3 regions of the Pseudomonas sp. zfem002 genome follow, and region 3 is predicted to be linked to each of the others. Evidence: predicted binding sites of a transcription regulator. Region 3 holds the regulator's gene; each other region holds the start of a gene.

Region 1 (5,285 bases), on a different contig from region 3:
CCAGTTGAAGCCGGTGGCGGCCAACGTCGACCTGATCGTGATCGTCTTCGCCCCAGCGCCGGAGCCCCACGCCAACCTGATCGACCGCTACCTGGTGGCGGCCGAGCATGCCGGCATCTGCCCGTTGCTGCTGCTGAACAAGGCCGACCTGATCGACGAACAGAACGGTCCGGCGCTCAATGCCCTGCTGGCGGTGTACCGGCAGCTGGGCTATCCGCTGCTGGAAGTGTCGGCGCACCACGGCAATGGCATGGAGCAACTGCAGAAGATGCTCGACGGCCATATCAGCGTGTTCGTCGGCCAGTCCGGGGTCGGCAAGTCGTCGCTGGTCAACAGCCTGCTGCCCGAGGTGCAGACCCGGGTCGGCGCGCTGTCGGAATGGTCCGGCCAGGGTCAGCACACCACCACCACCGCGCGCCTTTACCACTTCCCCGGCGGCGGCGAGCTGATCGACTCCCCCGGTATCCGCGAGTTCGGCCTGGTGCATGTCAGCCGCGACGATGTCGAAGCCGGCTTCATCGAGTTCGCCGACCTGCTCGGCAGCTGCCGCTTCCGCGACTGCAAGCATGACCGCGAACCCGGCTGCGCCCTGCTCAAGGCCCTGGAAGACGGGCGCATCCAGCAGCAGCGGATGAACAGCTACCGCTCGATCATCGCCAGCCTGCCGCAGGACAGCTACTGAGTGCACAGCGGTATTGCCCTGGCCGGGAATACCGCTTGTAAGCTTTATCTGTAGGGCTATTCACACGGAAACGTAGGACCATTCTTTGTTTCCAGCCATCTATTGCCGGGCCTGAGGAATTCACTGATCGTCGCCGCTTTCACCAGAAAGGACGCTTCGTGATGCCTGTATTCATCAGCTACCGCCACCCTGACCGCCTCGATGCGTTCGTGATCAACGAACGGCTCAAGCTCGAAGGTATCAATACCTGCCTCGAACTGTTCGACCCGCAGGCCCAGCAGACCACCGACGATACCTGCACCCTGCTCAACACCAATATCAATGCCTGCACCCACATGATCACCGTGCTCGGCCAGGGCGGCCTGGATGAATGGTGGATCCCCTTCAGCCTCGGCAGCGCGACCCAGCTGAACCGCCGCCTGGCCTTCTATCAATGCGAAGGCAGCCTGCCCAGCTACCTGGAGCGCTGGCCCACCCTGACCCGGCGCGAGCATATCGACCTGTTCGTCAGCGCCTACCATGACGAGCAGACCTTCCGCCGCGCCATCAGCAAGGATGCCGGCGAGACCAACCGCAACAACGCGGAGTTCTTCCACACCGATCTCAAGGCCCGCCTGCGCCGGGGCTTCTGACGACATGCAATACACCGCATGCCTGCACTGCCGCCGTAGGAGCGTGGCTTGTCGTGTGACGAACCACCGCGAAGGGCTGCGCAGCAGTCCCGCTTGTGATGTGTCTGGGGACCGTGGCCCGGTCCTTCGCAGGCAAGCCACGCTCCTACGAGGACAGATGACAGCCCCATGAAAAAAGCCCGCCCGAATCACTCCGGGCGGGCTTTTTTAAGCTGGCGCTTACTGCTTCTTGCCAGGCTCATCCATCTTCAGGGTACCGTCCTCGAAGATGTTCAGCTTCTCGCGCAGCTCATGGGGCTGCAGCGGTTCGGCTTCCGGCTGCGGTGCCGGCGCCGCGGCACCTGGTTGGGCCGGCGCGCCCGGTGCGGCGGCATCCGGGGCGGGATTGTCCGGCGCCGATTGCTCGCCTTCGATGGCCCGCTGCGCCTTCTTGGTCAGCACGACGATGTCGATGCGCCGGTTGACCGGATTCAGCGGATGTTCGCGGTCGAACAGCGACGACGAGGCATAACCCACCACCCGCGCCACCTGACCATCCGGATAGCCACCAGCGACCAGCGCACGCCGCGCGGCGTTGGCGCGGTTGGCCGACAGCTCCCAGTTGCCGTACTCGCCACTGCCGGCATACGGCTTGGCGTCGGTGTGGCCGCTGACGCTGATCTTGTTCGGCACCGTCTTGATGGTGTCGGCCATGGCCAGCAGGATGTCTTCGAAATACGGTTTCAGGCGCGCGCTGCCCAGGTCGAACATCGGCCGGTTCTCGGCGTCGACGATCTGGATGCGCAGGCCGTCCTGGGTGATCTCGAAGAGGATCTGGTCCTTGAACTTCTGCAGATCGGGGCTCTGTTCGACCTTGTTCTGCAGCTCCTGCAGGACCAGTTCGAGACGCTCGCGCTCCACCTGCTCGGCCAGGCTCTCGGCCTGCTCGGGGCTGATCACGCTGCTTTCCGGCGTCGGCTCGGCCTTCTCTTCCGGGTTGATGGTCTTTTCCGGCGCCAGCTGCGGCGAACCACCGAGGTCGATGATGTACGGCGTGCCGCTTTCGGAGAACCCGATCGGGTCCTTGAAGTAGCCGGCGATGGCGATCTTCTGTTCCGGCGTGGCCGTGGACAGCAGCCAGAGCACCAGGAAGAACGCCATCATCGCCGTGGCGAAGTCGGCGAAGGCGATCTTCCACGCACCGCCGTGGTGACCGCCGCCGAAGCGCTTGACGCGCTTGATGATAATCGGCTGATTGTTTTCCATGGATCAGCGACCGCGGACTGCTTGTTCCAGCTCGGCGAAGCTCGGACGGTGCTTCGGATAGAGCACCTTGCGCCCGAACTCGACCGCCAGCGACGGCGGCATGCCGGAAGCCGAAGCCACCAGGGAAGCCTTGATCGCTTCGTAGGTATTCAGCTCTTCCTTGGCGTCATGGGCCAGCGAGTGCGCCAGCGGACCGAAGAAGCCGTAGGCCGCGAGAATACCGAAGAAGGTACCGACCAGCGCCGCACCGACGTGCAGGCCGATGGACTTCTGGTCGCCGTCACCGAGGGACGCCATGGTCACCACGATACCCAGTACCGCCGCGACGATACCGAAGCCGGGCATGCCGTCGGCGATACCGGTCACCGCATGGGACGGGTGCTCCAGCTCTTCCTTCAGGCTCAGCAGCTCCATGTCGAACAGGCCTTCCAGCTCGTGGGGGGCCATGTTGCCGGTGGACATGATGCGCAGGTAGTCGCAGATGAACGCGGTCATGCGCTCGTCTTTCAGCACCGCCGGGTACTTGGCGAAGATGGGACTGGCGGCGGCATCCTCGATGTCGCCCTCAATCGCCATCATGCCTTCGCGGCGGCTCTTGTTGAGGATCTCGTAGACCAGACCGAGCACTTCTATATAGAAGGCATGGGAAAAGCGGCTGCTGAACATGCTCAGCGACTTTTTCACCACATGCATGGTCATGTAGCCAGGGTTGGCCTGGAGGAATGCACCGAACGCAGCGCCGCCGATGATCAGCACCTCGAAAGGCTGGATCAGGGCCGCGATCTTGCCGTGGGAGAGCACGTATCCGCCAAGCACGCTCGCGAATACGACGATGATGCCGATAATTTTAGCCATAGATAGAAAGCACTTACTGTCGGGTCTCGGGTCGGGGGCGGAAGTTCGTAAAACTCTTCTTCTACTTATCGGCAGTTCTGCGCCAGACTATAGCCAGTCAAGGCGAAAAGCCAGCTTGGCCCAATTCCAGCATGCCTAGTGAAACCATCGTGCCAACTACGAATCCGAAGACTCTCGACGCCTGGATCAAACGACTGGATAGCACTCACCTTCCGGTTCCCTGCCATAGCCACGACCGCGTGAAAACCGCCATCGCGGACAGTCGCCGGTCGCTGCGCGACATTGCCGAAGTCATGCAGGATAGTCCGGCTTTGGTGCTCAGTGTGATGCGCGAAGCCAATCGCCATACCCACGCCAGCATCGCCGAGCCGGCGGAAAACCTCGAAGTTGCGCTGAATCGCCTGGGCCTGGCCCGCGTCGAGTCGCTGGTGGAGCGCCTGCCCACGGCGCCGGCCAACGAGATTCCCCTGGCCCTGCGCCAACTGCAGATGATCAGCCAGCATGCGAGCCAGCAGGCCAGCGGCATGTTCGCCAGCCGTCTCGCCCGCCTCTGGCAGGACATTCACTGGGGCAGCCTGCTGTTTCTTGCACCGCTCTGGCCACTTGCCCTGACCCACCCGCAATTGCTGGAGGAGTGGGAACTGCGCGTGGTGCACCGCGGCGAGCCGGCACCGAAAGTGGAGCGGGAACTGTTCGGCGTGCGCCTGCTCGGCCTGTGCCAGGCCCTGGCCGAGTTCTGGCGCCTGCCGACCTGGGTCACCCAGGGTTACCACCTGCTGCAGGAAGAGCGCCGGCTGCTGGTCAAGGTCATGCATATCGCCCGCGACCACAACCCGCTGCGCCAGCAACAGCGCCTGGACGCCGATCCGGCGTTGCGCCGCTGGCTCAACCACCCGGCCAATACCGTGCTGCTGGCCAACGGCCTGGCCCTGGCGTCGCAGCATGCGTGGACCGGCACGCACATTCAGCGCTGGCAACAGTTGATCGCGCTCTACCTGCAGGTGCCGCTGGAGGATGTCCAGGGCCAGAGCCACCATCAGGCCGCGCAGAGCGCGCGCAAGCACGCGCTCGAGGGGGTGTTCCATCCAGCGCAGATGCTGCTCTGGCCGTGGGATGCCTGCTACGTGCCCCGCGGCATGCAGCAGGCGGGGACGCCGGACACCAAGGCCCTCGGCGACTGGCGCAAGTTCTGCGCCGAGCTGCTCAGCGAGCCCAGCCCGTTCTCCAACGCCATGCACCTGACCGGCTATGCCCGCGACGCCCTGCAAGCCTGCGGGATGAAACGGATCCTGCTGCTGATGAGCGACAGGACGCAGAGTTTCCTGCGCGTCCATCAACTGGCCGGGATACCGGCGCAGGCGGCCAACCTCACCGTGCCGGTCACCCAGAGCAAGCTGCTGCAGCGCCTGCTGGCGCAATCCGCGCAATTGCGCCTGACCCCGCAGAACCACGCGCAGTTCTCCGCCCTGCTGCCCGCCAGTCTGCGCGCGCTGTTTCGCGGGGAGCACCTGCTCCTGCGTTCGCTGTCGAACAACGGCAAGGTGGTGATGGTGCTGATGGCCGACCAGGGTGGCGGACCGTTCTCGGAAGTCAGCGTGCAGGCCTTCGCCAGGACCGCGCAGTGCCTGGAACGTGCCCTCGCCACCTTCAGCAACCGCAGCGCCTGACCCTGCGCTACAATCGCCACCCTCTGATCCGATCTGGAGTATCTGGATGACCGACTTCTCTGGCTTGCCCCTGGTGATCGAACCGGCGGACCTGTTGCCACGCCTCGACTCGGCGGAACTGATCCTGGTCGACCTGACCAGCGTCAATCGCTATGGCAGCGGCCACCTTCCCGGCGCCCGCTTCGTCGATCCCAAGCGCACACA
Region 2 (5,285 bases), 290 kb from region 3:
ACCGCTCGGCGGTACTCACCACCACATGGATCACCTGCCCCACCGCCGTGCGCAGCTGCTCGCTGGTGCCCAGCACTTCGCCGATCAGCTTGCGCTGGCTGTCGAGGAAACGGTTGAAACCGCGGGCCAGGTCGCCCAGTTCGTCGCGACGGCTGTCGTCGAGACGGTGGCTGAGGTCGCCACCACCATCGCCGATGGCCACCAGCGCGGCGGTGACCTGGCGGATCGGCCGCACGATGCCCCGCGCCAGCAGCACCACCAGCAGCAGCGACAACAGCGCCACCGCCCCGCCGATCAGGCTGGTCAGCCATACGGTTTCATGCACCTCGGCATAGATCTGCGCCTCCGGCACTTCGGCCACCAGATGCCAGTTCAGGCCGCGCAGCGGCAGGCTGAGGGCGACGAAGGATTCGCCATCGCGCTCGAAGCGGCTGCTCTGCAAACCGTCATGCGGTGCCAGGGCGGCCTGCGCCGCGGCCTCGCCGATCTGCTCCGCCAGGTGCCGCTTGCCCCCGAATTCGTTCTGCGGATGGACCTGGATCAGGCCGTCGCCACGCACCAGCATGACCCGCCCGCGCTCGCCGAAGCTGAAGTTGTGGATCAGCTCGGACATTTCCGTCATGCGCAGGCCCAGGCCGGCAATGCCCACCAGCTTGCCGTCCTTCTCCACCCGATAGTCGATGAACAGCGCGAGCTCGCCGGTGCTGCCGTCGATATCGATGTTGAGCATGCGATTGTCGCCACTATCGATGAAACCGTAGAACCACTTATCCTTCGGATTGTCCCGACTTAGCGTGCGATCCAGGCCCTTCTCGTTGTAGTAGTGGTTGCTCACGGTGGACGCGAACAAGGCGGTGAACGCCTGGTTCTGCTCTTTCAGCGCGTGCAGGTAGTCGACGAAGGCCGGGGCCTGTTCGGGGTTTTCCCCGGCGGCCAGCCAGTCGCGCAGCAGGGTGTTGTGGGCGATGTCGGCGGCAGCGGTGAGGGGCCGGCCGAGCATGCGCTCGATGTCGTTACGAATCGCCTCAATGCTCGCCGGCAAGGCCGTGTCGACCAGGTAACGCTCGGTCAGGCGATTGACCGCCACGGTGTAGATGCCAACCACGATCAAAATGCTGACCAACAGGGCTGCGCCCATGCTTGCGATCAGTTGCCATTGAATACTGCGCCGCCAGAACTGCATGGGTCGTCCTCTGAGAAATAGAACCTGTACTGCAAGTGACAGGCCAATTGTATACATCAGAGGTATACGATTTTTCCAGACCTATCGGTCAGGATCGCTGACGGCAACGCCACCGCTGGCAGGCAGAGAAGGATGAAGTGGCAGTGGGAGCCGCGAAGGGTGGCTCCCACGACAGGGATCAGGCGTTGTCGATTGCCTGGGAGATAGCCTCGACCGTGGCGCTGACTTGCTCTTGATAACGGTCAAGGGTTTGCTGATGCGCCTGCTGCAGGGCGATCTGCTGGGAGCACAGGTTCAGCGCCGCGAGAACCAGCAATTTGTCCCCGATCAGCGACGGGTAGCTGCGCTTGGTGTCGGCCAGGGACGTCTTGAGCATCCGCACCGCTTCGGCCAGTACCCGCTCCTGCCCCGCCGGGGCCTTGATCGAGTAGTCGTTGCCCATGATCGAGACGACATTGATCGTCTGCGCGGACTCGTTCATGCGCTGACGGTACCGCTGGCACGTTCAATCAGGGCCTGGATGCGGGCGTTGGTGGCGCCGTACTTTTCTTCCTGCTCCATCAGGTTCAGTTGCAGGCTTTCGTTTTCATCCTTGGCCTGGGCCAGTTCGGCCTCCAGTTGTGCATTGCGCTCGGCCAGCTGCTGATTTTTCTGCAGCAGTTCGCCGACCAGTTGTTCCAGTTGACTCAGGGTGGTGTCCAGCATGATCGCCGTCTCCAAGGGGGGAAATTACGGGGGCGCACACGATAAAGAAAACGTGACCGAGCCGCCAGAAATATCGGGGCCAGAGCCCCGCGCTGGTGCACATTGACCTGATCTGGATCACCCGGTTCCTGCATTTGGTCGGTAAAGCGAGGAAAAGGCGATGTTTTTTGTAGGACAAACCCTCAAGTCCGATCGGTTAATACCGATAGTTTTAAAAGCAATCTCTCCCTCGGCGCATGGATCGCGTCCCTTGATTTGGATCCGACCATGTCCCTACGCAACATGAACATCGCCCCGCGTGCGCTGTTGGGGTTTGCCCTGATCGGCGCGCTGATGCTCGCCCTGGGTACCTTCGCCCTGACCCAGATGAGCAAGATTCGCCAGGCCGGCGAAGACATCGAACAGATCACCGTGCCGAGCATCAAGGCCCTCGACCAGATCAACCTGCTGACCCTGCGCCTGCGCACCCTGTCCTATCGCCTGATGATCAACCGCGAAGCGGACCTGCTGCAGAACACCGTCAGCCAGCTGGCCGAGCGCAACAACCAGATCGACGCCGCGCGCAAGGTCTACGAGCCGCTGATCGCCAGCGACGAAGAGCGCAACGTGTACAACCAGTACGTCCAGGCCCTCGGCCAGTACCGCCAGCTGGAAAGCCGCATGGTCCAGCACTCCCAGGCCAACGACCTGCCGGCGATCCGTGAGATGATCAACCGCGAACTGCTGCAGAACATGGAGCAGATCACCGCGAACCTGGACAAGCTGGTGCAGATCAACACCGACCAGACCCGCGACATCAACCAGGCCGCCACCGACCAGTACACCAGCGCCTTCACCCTGGTCATCGGACTGCTGATCGCCGCCACCGTACTGACCTTCCTCTGCGCCATCATCCTGACCCGCAGCATCGTCAAGCCGATCGAGGAAGTGCTGGGCGTGGCCGAGCAGATCGCCGCCGGCAACCTGACCCACAGCATCCGCCCGGAAGGCAAGGACGAAGCCGCGCGCCTGCAGCAGGCGATGGCGAAGATGCAGGAGCAACTGCGCGACACCCTGCAGCAGATCGCCGGTTCCGCCACCCAGCTGGCCTCGGCCGCGGAAGAGCTGAACAGCGTCACCGAAGAAAGCGCCCGCGGCCTGCAGCAGCAGAACAACGAGATCGAGCAGGCCGCCACGGCGGTCACCGAGATGACCAGCGCCGTCGAGGAAGTGGCACGCAACGCGGTCAGTACCTCCGAGGCGTCCGCCGAGGCGACCCGCTCGGCCACCGACGGTCGCGACCTGGTGATGGAGACCGTCAGCGCCATCGAACGCATGAGCACTGACGTGCAGAGCACCTCGGTGCTGGTGGGCAACCTGGCCGAGCAGTCCCGCGATATCGGCAAGGTGCTCGACGTGATCCGCGGCCTGGCCGACCAGACCAACCTGCTCGCCCTCAACGCCGCCATCGAGGCGGCCCGCGCCGGTGAAGCCGGACGCGGCTTCGCCGTGGTCGCCGACGAAGTGCGCGCGCTGGCGCACCGTACCCAGCAGTCCACCGCGGAAATCGAGCGCATGGTCAGCAGCATCCAGGGCGGCACCGAGCAGGCCGTGGGCTCGATGCGCAACAGCACCGAGCGTGCCGAGTCGACCCTGAGCATCGCCCGTGGTGCCGGCAGCGCCCTGGAAACCATCACCGGCGCGGTGGCGCAGATCAACGAGCGCAACCTGGTGATCGCCAGCGCCGCCGAAGAACAGGCCCAGGTGGCGCGGGAAGTGGACCGCAACCTGGTCAACATAAACGACCTGTCGGTGCAGTCGGCGACCGGCGCGCACCAGACCAGCGCGGCCAGTGCCGAGCTGTCGCGGCTGGCGGTGGGCTTGAACGGGCTGGTGGCGCGGTTCAGGGTCTGATTCCGAACGGACAGACACGCAAAAACCCCCGTAGGAGCTGGCTTGCCTGCGAAAGGACCGCACAGCGGCCCCAAAATCGAGTCGACAACGCAATTTTGGGACCGCTACGCGGTCCTTTCGCGGGCAAGCCCGCTCCTACAGGTTCATATCCTCGACAGCACAGGTAGGAAAATTTCAGATTCCATCGAAATTTCCCAACCCCACCTACACCACTGAACAACACCCAACGCCAAGCCTGAAAACCAATTCCTACAAAATCGGCCATTCCCGACAGAAACCACCCCGCGGACACCTGATCCACCGCTTTGCCCCCGCACGATTTGAATCAATTTCCCTCAGCCATCCTCCCCCCGCACTCCCTACCCTCTCGCCGTCCCAACCCTCCTCTGAACGTCGAGACCCCCATGAACAAGGCCGCCGCCAGCAGCACCGTCGAATCTTCCCACACGACGCTCGACCAACCCCGTCAGACCGCTGCGTTCTGGTTCACCAGCAACTTCCTCCCGGGGCCCCTGCTGATCGGTTTTCTCGGTCCGCTGCAGGGCCTCACCCTGTGGCAGTCGCTGCTGGCGATCATTCCCGTGGTCCTGCTGGCGAGCCTCGCGCCCGCGCGGTTTCGCGACAGGTCCATCAGCCGCCTGCTGCTGCCCATCGGCCTGGTACTGCACATGATTCATCTGGAAATCCTCACGCGCATGGCCCAGCACCTGCTGCCCGGCATGCCCGTCAACTGGGCCGTGCTGGCGCTGGTCGGCGCGGCGCTGCTGGCCTTTCTCGGGCCACCCCTGCTGTACCGCTGGCAGGCGCTGCTGGCCCTGCCGTCGATCCTGGTGTTCGCCCTGCTGACCCTGGGCGCGGTGGTGCAACTGGAGGTGGACAGCGCACCGCGCCATCTGGACTTTTCCTGGCCGGCCTTCGGCTTGCTGGCCTTGCTGGCGGGGTTGTGGCAGCTCGCCCTGACACCGCTCGCCAACACCGGAACCCCCAGCTACGCCGGCATGACCGTGCCGGCGCTGTGGATGATGTCGCTGGGGGCGCTGATGGCCTCGGCGATACCGGCCGTGGATACCGTGACGGGCCTGAAAATGCTCGGGGAGTGGTTCATCCCCGGGCTGGGGACGACGGCCTTGCTGCTGCTCGCGCTGAGCATGATCGGCAGCATGGGCCTGTACGGCCACGCACAGTTCTTCGCCTTCTCCGACACGCCCCTGAAAGCCAAAGGCCGCTTGCTTCTGCTCGCGGCCTTCATGGTGCTGGTGGTGATGTGGAACCCGTTGCACTTCACCCTGTACTGAAGCTCAGTACTCGATGCGCACATCTCCCTTCGGCACGCTGCAGCAGGAGAGGATGTAGCCTTCGGCCACGTCTTCGTCGGTGATCCCGCCGTTGTGCTCCATCTCCACCTCGCCACCCAGCTTGAGCACCTTGCAGGTGCCGCAGATACCCATGCCGCAGGCCTTGGGAATCATCAGGCCAACCTTCGCCGCGGCGGCATGCACGGTCT
Region 3 (5,285 bases):
CGATTCGATGCGCTCCGAGCTGTCCGGCCTGCGCGAGCTGCTGGAAGTCCAGCTCGGCTCGCTGGCCTGGAACCAGCTGCAGGGCGCCAAGCCGCACCAGGCCAACCTCTGGCGTCGCCTGCAGCGCATCGGCCTGTCCGGGCCGCTGTCGCGCGACCTGCTCGACCTCACCCAGGACATCGTCGACCCGCGCCACGCCTGGCGCATGCTGCTGGCGCACCTGGCGCGGATGATCCATGTGCCGGAAGCCGAGCCGATCGAGGAGGGCGGGGTGATCGCCATGGTCGGTCCGGCCGGCATGGGCAAGACCACCACCCTGGCCAAGCTGGCCGCGCGCTACGTGCTCAAGTACGGCGCGCAGAACCTGGCCCTGGTGAGCATGGACAGTTTCCGCATCGGCGCCCAGGAGCAGCTGAAGACCCTCGGGCGCATCCTCAATGTCTCGGTGACCCATGTCGATCCCGGCCAGTCCCTGGCCCAGGCGCTGGACCCGCTGCTGCGCAAGCGCGTGGTGCTGATCGATACCGCTGGCCTGCAGGCCAGCGACCCGGCCCTGCGCATGCAACTGGAAACCCTGGCCGGTCGCGGCATCCAGGCGAAGAACTACCTGGTCCTGGCCACCACCAGCCAGAAGCAGGTGCTGACCGCCGCCTACCACAGCTACAAGCGCTGCGGCCTGGCCGGCTGCATCCTGACCAAACTCGATGAAACCGCCAGCCTGGGCGAAGTCCTCAGCCTGGCCATCAGTCACGAATTGCCGGTGGCCTATCTCACCGATGGCCCGCGCATTCCTGACGACCTGCACCTGCCACGGCGGCACCAGTTGGTGAGCCGCGCGGTGAGTGTGCAGATGCAGGACGAGCCGAGCGAAGAGGCCATGGCCGACATGTTCGCCGACCTGTACCACAGTGACGGCAAGCGAGTCGGCTGAGGTGGATATGTATCAGTTGCAAAGTACCTGCATCACAGGGTCCGCGTGGCAGTTCGCGGTTGTAGCCAGCGCGGCCCGTCATGTGGCCTCGGTCTAAGCAAGACAAGGTAAAGAACAAATATGGGTAGCATGCATCCCGTACAGGTGATCGCCGTGACCGGCGGCAAAGGTGGCGTTGGCAAGACCAACGTGTCGGTGAACCTCTCGCTGGCACTGGCCGAGCTCGGTCGTCGCGTCATGCTGCTGGACGCCGACCTTGGCCTGGCCAATGTCGACGTACTGCTCGGGCTCACCCCCAAGCGCACGTTGGCCGACGTCATCGAAGGCCGTTGCGAGCTGCGCGACGTCCTCCTCCAGGGCCCCGGCGGTGTGCGCATCGTCCCGGCGGCCTCGGGCACCCAGAGCATGGTGCACCTGGCTCCGGCGCAGCACGCCGGGCTGATCCAGGCCTTCAGCGAAATCGGCGACAACCTCGACGTGCTGGTGATCGACACCGCCGCGGGTATCGGTGACTCGGTGGTCAGCTTCGTCCGCGCCGCCCAGGAAGTCCTGCTGGTGGTCTGCGACGAACCGACCTCGATCACCGACGCCTACGCCCTGATCAAGCTGCTCAACCGCGACTACGGCATGAGCCGCTTCCGCGTGCTCGCCAACATGGCGCAAAGCCCGCAGGAAGGGCGCAATCTGTTCGCCAAGTTGACCAAGGTCACGGATCGCTTCCTCGACGTCGCCCTACAATACGTCGGTGCGGTGCCCTACGACGAGTGCGTGCGCAAGGCGGTGCAGAAGCAGCGAGCGGTCTATGAAGCCTTCCCGCGTTCCAAGTGCGCGCTGGCTTTCAAGGCGATCGCCCAGAAGGTCGATAGCTGGCCGCTGCCGGCCAACCCGCGCGGACACCTGGAATTTTTCGTCGAACGTCTGGTGCAACCTACCAGCGCGGGACCTGTGCTATGAGCGCGAGCGGCTACCGTATGTACAGCAAGGCCTCCCGTGACGCCCAGTACGAACTGATCGAGCGTTACGCCCCATTGGTCAAGCGGATCGCCTATCACCTGCTGGCGCGGCTGCCGGCCAGCGTGCAGGTGGAGGATCTGATCCAGGCCGGGATGATCGGTCTGCTCGAAGTCGCCAACAAATACGACTCGAGCAAGGGCGCCAGTTTCGAGACCTATGCCGGTATCCGCATCCGTGGCGCCATGCTCGACGAAGTGCGCAAGGGCGACTGGGCGCCGCGCTCGGTACACCGCAATACCCGCATGGTCAGCGACGCGATTCGTGCAATTGAAGCAAAAACCGGCCGTGACGCTAAAGATCACGAGGTTGCTGCCGAACTTCAATTGAGTCTCGATGATTACTACGGGATTTTGAACGATACCTTGGGCAGTCGCCTGTTCAGCTTCGACGACCTGTTGCAGGACGGCGAGCATGAAGGTCTGCACGAGGATGGCGCCAGTGCCCAGCTCGAGCCCTCGCGCGATCTGGAGGACGAACGCTTTCAGGCAGCCCTGGCCGATGCCATCGCCAACCTGCCGGAACGCGAGCGTCTGGTCCTGGCGCTGTACTACGACGAAGAGCTGAACCTCAAGGAAATCGGTGAGGTCCTGGGGGTCAGCGAGTCGCGCGTCAGCCAGTTGCATAGCCAGTGCGCGGCCCGTCTGCGCAGTCGGCTGGGGGAATGGCGGGCGCGTTGAACGCAGGTTCGATGCAGTCGTGACAACGTGGTAGCCGGAATTGATTGAACGCGCGTTCAGCGCTGAGCGCGTTAAAGACTGCTTGGAGGTCTAATTGAACAAAGAAATGAAAATCCTCATCGTTGACGACTTTTCGACGATGCGGCGGATCATCAAGAACCTGTTGCGTGATCTGGGCTTCACCAACACGCACGAGGCCGACGACGGCACTACCGCGCTGCCCATGCTGGAAACCGGCAACTTCGACTTCCTGGTCACCGACTGGAACATGCCTGGCATGACCGGTATCGACCTGCTGCGCAAGGTGCGCGCCGAAGAGCGTCTGAAACACCTGCCCGTGCTGATGGTGACTGCCGAAGCCAAGCGCGAGCAGATCATCGAAGCGGCCCAGGCTGGCGTCAACGGCTATGTGGTCAAGCCTTTCACCGCCCAGGTGCTGAAAGAGAAAATCGACAAGATCTTCGAACGCGTCAACGGCTGAGGCGTGCAACGGGGGCGCTATGGACCATAAAGAATCATCTTTGGGCGACTTCGAGTCGACCCTGAAGAAACATGCCCAGGAGCTGGTCGCGAGCCTCGAACGAGGCCAGTTCGGCGACGCGGTGCAACTGATCCATCAGCTGAACCAGACCCGTGACCGCGGCCTGTACCAGGAAGTCGGCAAACTCACGCGCGAACTGCACAGTGCGATCGTCAGCTTCCAGATCGACACCAACGGCCCGCAGGCCGAGGAAATGTCCCAGATCACCGACGCCACCGAGCGCCTGGCCTATGTGGTCAAGCTCACCGAGGCGGCGGCCAATCGCACCATGGACCTGGTCGAGCAAGGCACCCCGGTGCTCCACGAGCTGGGCGACGAAGCCCGCGCGCTGCAGATCGACTGGCAGCGCTTCATGCGCAAGGAAGTGGCGGCGCCGGAGTTTCGCGAGCTGGTCCAGCGTGTCGACAGGTTCCTCGCACGCAGTGCCGAGGACAGCCACAAGGTCGGCGGTTACCTCAACGACATTCTTCTGGCCCAGGACTATCAGGACCTGACCGGCCAGGTGATCAAGCGCGTGACTTCGCTGGTCACTGAAGTCGAAAAGAATCTGCTCAAGCTCGTGTTGATGGCCAGTCAGGTCGACCGCTTCGCCGGTATCGAGCATGACCGCCAGGAAATGCTTGCCGAGAGTGACCAATACAAAAATCCGACTCGGGGTGAAGGACCACAGATTCATGCCGATAAACGGGAAGACGTCGTGTCCGGTCAGGACGATGTCGATGATCTGCTGTCCAGCCTGGGTTTTTAGGGAGCACGTTTGATGAGCTTCGGCGCCGATGAAGAAATCCTGCAGGATTTCCTGGTAGAGGCCGGCGAAATTCTTGAGCAACTGTCCGAACAACTGGTCGAGCTGGAAAGCCGTCCGGATGATGCCGACCTGCTCAATGCAATCTTTCGCGGTTTTCACACTGTAAAAGGGGGCGCCGGCTTCCTCCAGCTCAACGAGCTGGTGGAGTGCTGCCATATCGCCGAGAACGTCTTCGACATCCTGCGCAAGGGAGAGCGCCGGGTCGATGCCGAACTGATGGACGTGGTCCTGGAAGCCCTGGACACGGTCAACAGCATGTTCGGCCAGGTTCGCGAGCGCAGCGATATCACCCCGGCCACGCCGGAACTGCTCGGTGCCCTGGCGCGCCTGGCCGAGCCTGCCGGCGCCGAAGCGGCCGCCGCACCCGCGCCTGTCGCGGCGGAGCCGGAGCCCGAACCCGCCGCCAGTGCCGCCGGTGACATCACCGACAGCGAATTCGAGCAGTTGCTCGACTCGCTGAGCGCCGTGCATGACGCCGCGCAGGCGCAGGACGAAAACGTCGCCAGCGACGAAATCACCGACGCTGAATTCGAATCCCTGCTCGACCAGTTGCATGGCAAGGGCCAGTTCGCCGCCGACGGCCTGCCGGGTGTCAGCGCCGCCGCTCCGGTGGCCGAGGTGGGCGCCGAACCGAGCGACGAAATCACCGACGCCGAGTTCGAAGCGCTGCTCGACCAGTTGCATGGCAAGGGCTCCTTCGTCGTCGACGGGCTGCCCGCTGCCGGGGCGGCTGCCGTGGTCAGCGAAGCGCCGGTTGCCGCCGGTGATAGCGATCACATCACCGAACACGAGTTCGAAGCGCTGCTGGATCAACTGCACGGCAAGGGCAAGTTCGCCGCCGATGCCGTGGCGAGCGCCGCTCCAGCCGCCGCGGCCGCGCCGGCTGCTGCCGCTGCTGTCGCCAAACCGGTGGCCCGGCCCGCACCGGCTGCCGCGAGCAAACCCGCTGCTGCCGCGCCCGCGCGCCAGGCCGCTGCACCCGCCGCTGCTGGCGACAAGCACCCGCCGGCCAGCGAGGCGGAAACCACGGTGCGCGTCGATACCGCGCGCCTGGACGAAATCATGAACATGGTCGGCGAACTGGTGCTGGTGCGTAACCGCCTGGTGCGCCTGGGCCTGAACAGCGGTGACGAGGCCATGTCCAAGGCCGTGTCCAACCTCGACGTGGTCACCGCCGACCTGCAGACCGCGGTCATGAAGACCCGCATGCAGCCGATCAAGAAGGTCTTCGGGCGCTTCCCGCGCCTGGTTCGCGACCTGGCCCGGCAACTGAAGAAAGAGATCAACCTGGAGCTGGTCGGCGAAGAGACCGAC

The links. The regulator FliA, encoded in region 3, starts transcription of late flagellar genes. The targets are predictions, from matches to a motif close to CTAAAGTTTNNNNNNNNNNNGCCGNTAA.
Region 1: the regulator FliA is predicted to act here: its motif matches at 3,480-3,507, upstream of motA (flagellar motor stator protein MotA).
Region 2: the regulator FliA is predicted to act here: its motif matches at 2,070-2,097, upstream of RTI28_RS02575 (methyl-accepting chemotaxis protein).

The regions. Positions count from the first base shown of each region.
Region 1 covers NZ_JAVYJH010000016.1:117,559-122,843, forward strand. Annotated here, with positions in the region: gene rsgA (small ribosomal subunit biogenesis GTPase RsgA) at 1-682, shown strand, start outside; gene RTI28_RS18770 (TIR domain-containing protein) at 844-1,314, shown strand; gene motB (flagellar motor protein MotB) at 1,534-2,559, opposite strand; gene motA (flagellar motor stator protein MotA) at 2,563-3,414, opposite strand; gene RTI28_RS18785 (HDOD domain-containing protein) at 3,546-5,081, shown strand; gene RTI28_RS18790 (rhodanese-like domain-containing protein) at 5,128-5,285, shown strand, end outside.
Region 2 covers NZ_JAVYJH010000001.1:572,012-577,296, forward strand. Annotated here, with positions in the region: partial or broken gene RTI28_RS30220 (cache domain-containing protein) at 110-1,240, opposite strand; gene RTI28_RS02565 (cell division protein ZapA) at 1,362-1,664, opposite strand; gene RTI28_RS02570 (hypothetical protein) at 1,661-1,888, opposite strand; gene RTI28_RS02575 (methyl-accepting chemotaxis protein) at 2,156-3,781, shown strand; gene RTI28_RS02580 (hypothetical protein) at 4,186-5,076, shown strand; gene gbcB (glycine-betaine demethylase subunit GbcB) at 5,080-5,285, opposite strand, start outside.
Region 3 covers NZ_JAVYJH010000001.1:283,470-288,754, forward strand. Annotated here, with positions in the region: gene flhF (flagellar biosynthesis protein FlhF) at 1-931, shown strand, start outside; gene fleN (flagellar synthesis regulator FleN) at 1,052-1,885, shown strand; gene fliA (RNA polymerase sigma factor FliA) at 1,882-2,622, shown strand; gene RTI28_RS01260 (chemotaxis response regulator CheY) at 2,729-3,103, shown strand; gene RTI28_RS01265 (protein phosphatase CheZ) at 3,123-3,911, shown strand; gene RTI28_RS01270 (chemotaxis protein CheA) at 3,924-5,285, shown strand, end outside.